Regions from separate parts of the Streptomyces sp. NPDC048643 genome, predicted to be linked through region 1. Evidence: riboswitches for the same ligand, from Rfam matches in the RefSeq annotation. Region 1 holds a riboswitch; the other holds the start of a gene.
What was found. Region 1 has a riboswitch for glycine ahead of gcvP (aminomethyl-transferring glycine dehydrogenase). Riboswitches for the same ligand answer to the same signal wherever they lie in the genome.

Region 1 (2,194 bases):
CGCAGCCCGTCGGGGCCGTGATACACGGCGTACATGCCGGCCATCACGGCGAGGAGCACCTGCGCCGTGCAGATGTTGCTCGTCGCCTTCTCGCGACGGATGTGCTGCTCACGCGTCTGGAGGGCGAGGCGGTACGCCTTGTGCCCGTCGGCGTCCACGGACACACCGACCAGGCGGCCGGGGAGGCTGCGGGCGAACTTCTCGCGCACCGCCATGTAGCCGGCGTGCGGTCCGCCGAAGCCCATCGGGACGCCGAAGCGCTGCGTCGTGCCGACGGCGATGTCCGCGTCGAGCTCGCCGGGCGAGGTGAGCAGCGTGAGGGCGAGCAGGTCGGCGGCGACGGTGACGACCGCACCCAGCTCGTGCGCCTGTTCGATCAGCGGCTTGATGTCACGTACGGCACCGGAGGCGCCCGGGTACTGGACCAGCACGCCGTTGATCTCGCGCCCGGCCAGGTCGGCCGGGATGCCCTCGGCGAGGTCGGCGACGACGACCTCGACACCGGTCGGCTCGGCACGCGTCTCGATGACCGCGATCGTCTGCGGCAGCGCGTCCGCGTCGACCAGGAAGAGGCCCTTCTTGTTCTTGCCCATGCGGCGGGACAGCGCCATCGCCTCGGCGGCGGCGGTGCCCTCGTCGAGCAGGGAGGCGCCCGAGGTCGGCAGACCGGTCAGCTCGGCGACGACGGTCTGGAAGTTCAGCAGGGCCTCGAGCCGGCCCTGCGAGATCTCCGGCTGGTACGGCGTGTACGCCGTGTACCAGGCCGGGTTCTCCATGACGTTGCGCAGGATCACCGGCGGCGTGAACGTGCCGTAGTAACCGAGGCCGATCATCGAACCGAGCACCTGGTTGCGGTCCGCGAGGGACCGCAGCTCGGCGAGCACCTCGGACTCGGTGCGCGCGGCCGGCAGCCTCAGGGCCTCGGCGTTCTTGATCACGTCCGGCACCGCGGCGGCCGTCAGCTCGTCGAGCGAGCCGTATCCGACCTGCGCGAGCATCTTGGCCCGGGCTTCGGAGTCGGGCCCGATGTGGCGCTGCTCGAAGGGGATTCCCTGTTCGAGCTCGGAGAGCGGAATGCGAGGGGCGGTCATTGCGGAGGCCTCCTGGTCTGACGCGACCTTCGGGGGGTACCCCGGCACGGGTACCCCGACGGCCTCCCCCTCTGTCATCTCAACCTGAGAGCTTCACCGGTCCGTCCACTGACGTCCCGGCTTTCACCGTCGGTGAGGGCGGAGGCCAACGACACCCGCCCTGCTTTCCAGAGTGACCTCGTCCGTGCGGTACGTGAGCCTGAGAGATTCCGGGGAGGATTTGCTCCTTCGGCGCCTCCGGTGAAGTCTGGAGGACTCTCCCGCACGGGATCGGCAGCCGTTGGCCAGCCTACCAGCGGGGACAAGACACCTGCCTTCGAGTGGCCGCCCGCCCGAAAGTGCTCTTTTGTAGTGCTTACGGATGTACTGCTTACGGATGAGTTTGCGACCACGTGGAGGGACCGTGCAGACCGACATCGATCCGCGCAACCTGATCGGCCGCAAGGCGTTCGACCGCAAGGGCACCAAGATCGGCACCATCGACGAGGTCTACCTCGACGACGCGACCGGGGTACCGGAATGGGCGGCCATACGCACCGGCCTGTTCAGCAGGGACGCGTTCGTCCCCCTGGAACCCAGTGAGGTCGTCGAGGGGACCCTGCGCATCCCCTTCGACCGGGCCCTGATCAAGGACGCCCCCGACTTCGGCGTCGGCCGGCACCTCTCCCCCGAGCAGGAGCTGCAGCTCTACCACCACTACGGACTCGACGTGGCGTCCCCTGCGCCGCCGCCGGACCGTGACTTCGGCCGGCTCGCGGGATCCGAGGACACCTGATCCGCGGAGTCCGAGGACACCTGGCCCCCTGGGCTCGAGACCGCCCGGCCCGTCGGGTCCGACCCCGGTGCCCCGGCTCCTGACGCCTCCGGCTCCACGTCCGCCGGCGTCCGCCCGGGCTCCTCGGGTCTCGGCTCCACCAGGGGGAGCGGATCCGCCGGCTCCAGCCGTGGATCGTCCGTCCGGAAGGTCCGCACCCGACCCGGCTCCGAGTACGGCGTCTCGAACCGCACCGTGACCCGCCCCAGCCCGCTCCCCTGCACCCATCCGTGCCCGAACTCGTCATGCCGGACGTCGTGCCCCGCGGACCACCGCCGCTCCGCGGGCG
Region 2 (2,194 bases), on a different contig from region 1:
AACTCGGTGATGCCCACGGTCGCGACGCCGTCCTCGGCGACGGACAGCCACTCGTGCTCCTTGCTGTAGCGGAGCTGCTGGGGGTTGCTCATGGCCTGAATTCTCCTGTACGCGGGGGAGTGCTGATGAATGGGGGAGTCCGTCACCCGGACGAGCCCGTCCGGGGGTGCCGTCCGGCGCCGCGGAAGGCCGCGACGCCCGTGGTCCGTGCGGGCCGGTGTCACGGCCTGCCGATGCGGACCAGTGTCACTTCCGGCGCTTGTAGAAGGGCAGCGCCACGACCTCGTAGGGCTCGTGGGTGCCCCGGATGTCCACACCGACACCGGTGGTGCCCGGCGCGGCGTGCGCGGCGTCGACGTACGCCATCGCGATCGGCTTGCCCAGCGTGGGAGACGGGGCGCCCGAGGTGATCTCGCCGACGACCTGGCCGTCGGAGACGACCGGGTACCCGGCGCGCGGCACACGACGCCCCTCGGCGATCAGGCCGACCAGCACCCGCGGCGGGTTCTGCTCGGCACGCTCGGCGGCCTCCTGGAGCGCGGTACGCCCCACGAAGTCGCCCTCCTTCTCGAACTTCACGACCCGCCCGAGGCCGGCGTCGAAGGGGGTCAGCGAGGTGGTGAGTTCGTGCCCGTACAGCGGCATGCCCGCTTCCAGGCGCAGCGTGTCGCGGCAGGACAGACCGCACGGGATCAGCCCGACGGGGGTACCCGCGTCGGTCAGCGCCTGCCACACCTTCTCGGCGTCGGCGGGCGCGACGAACAGCTCGAAGCCGTCCTCGCCCGTGTAGCCGGTACGCGCGATCAGCGCCGGGACGCCGGCGACGGTGCCCGGCAGGCCCGCGTAGTACTTCAGGCCGTCCAGGTCCGCGTCGGTGACCGACGCGAGGATGCCGGGGGACTCGGGCCCCTGCACGGCGATCAGCGCGTACGCGTCACGGTCGTCGCGCACCAGCGCGTCGAAACCGGCGGCGCGTTCGGTCAGCGCGTCCAGCACCACCTGGGCGTTGGAGGCGTTCGCCACGACCATGAACTCGTGCTCGGCCAGCCGGTAGACGATCAGGTCGTCCAGGATGCCGCCGTCCTCCTGGCAGATCATCGTGTAGCGGGCGCGGCCGACGCCCACGGTGGCGATGTTGCCGACCAGCGCGAAGGCGAGAAGTTCGGCGGCCTGCGGGCCGGTGACGGTGATCTCGCCCATGTGCGAGAGGTCGAAGAGCCCGGCCTTCGTGCGGACGGCCAGGTGCTCGTCGCGCTCCGAGCCGTAGCGCAGCGGCATGTCCCAGCCGGCGAAGTCGGTCATCGTCGCGCCCAGCGAGCGGTGCAGGGCGTCGAGCGCGGTGAGACGGGGGGTGGTGCTGCTCATCGGTGGGGCTCCCAAGGCATGACGGCGAGGTCGTTCCTCCCCATCTGTCATCGGAACCTGAGAGGTTCATCACGACCCCGCGAAACGGTGGTCCTGACTTGCACCTTGGGTGGAGCCACTGGAGAGCGGCCCGCTTTTCAGATGTGCCTCGCCCGCGCGGTAACGGGGCCTGAGAGATTCAAGGGAGGGACTTGCTCCTTCGGCGCCCGGGTACACGTACCCAGGACTCTCCCGCGCGGATTCAAGCGGCCGGTATGCAGTTGGCGCGGCCATCATTGCACGCCCCGTCCGATCAGGGCAGTCCGCATCTGTAACCGTGCTGTGGCAGTCCGCGCACCGAAACGGGAAGCGCCGCGCATTACCTTCTCTTTACACTCGACGGGGATGGGACTCCACATCCAAGGGGAGGACGGCCACGGTGAACAGGACCACGGTGTACGCGACGACCTCGGGTCTCGCGCTGCCCGAGCAGCCCGGCGCACCGGCCCGGGAGGCGTGCGGCCCGCTCCCGGCGGCCGTCGTCCGTGACCTGAGGGACCGCGCCGGGCACAGTCCGCACGGCCTGCGCTTCGGCGCCCGCGACCTCGTCGTGGTCACCGGACTGCCGGGCAGCGGCAAGTCGACCCTGATGCGGCGGGCCGTCGAGGGAGCGCGCGTCGACTCGCAGGACACCCGCGACCGCTGGGACGGCCGGATGGCCGGCCTGCTGCCGTACGCGGTCTACCGCCCCCTCGTCCGCCTCGCGCACTACGCCGGCCTGCGCCGGGCACTGCGCGGCGACGGGGGAGTCGTCGTGCACGACTGCGGCACCCAGACCTGGGTGCGCCGC

Region 2: another riboswitch for glycine. It lies ahead of gcvT (glycine cleavage system aminomethyltransferase GcvT); the one in region 1 lies ahead of gcvP (aminomethyl-transferring glycine dehydrogenase).

The regions. Positions count from the first base shown of each region.
Region 1 is NZ_JBEZHO010000002.1:408,214-410,407, forward strand. Features, by position in the region: gene gcvP (aminomethyl-transferring glycine dehydrogenase) at 1-1,091, opposite strand, end outside; glycine riboswitch at 1,269-1,364, opposite strand; gene AB0C62_RS03730 (PRC-barrel domain-containing protein) at 1,495-1,866, shown strand; gene AB0C62_RS03735 (DNA polymerase IV) at 1,788-2,194, opposite strand, start outside.
Region 2 is NZ_JBEZHO010000009.1:201,515-203,708, reverse strand. Features, by position in the region: gene gcvH (glycine cleavage system protein GcvH) at 1-92, opposite strand, end outside; gene gcvT (glycine cleavage system aminomethyltransferase GcvT) at 247-1,365, opposite strand; glycine riboswitch at 1,513-1,609, opposite strand; gene AB0C62_RS12295 (AAA family ATPase) at 1,784-2,194, shown strand, end outside.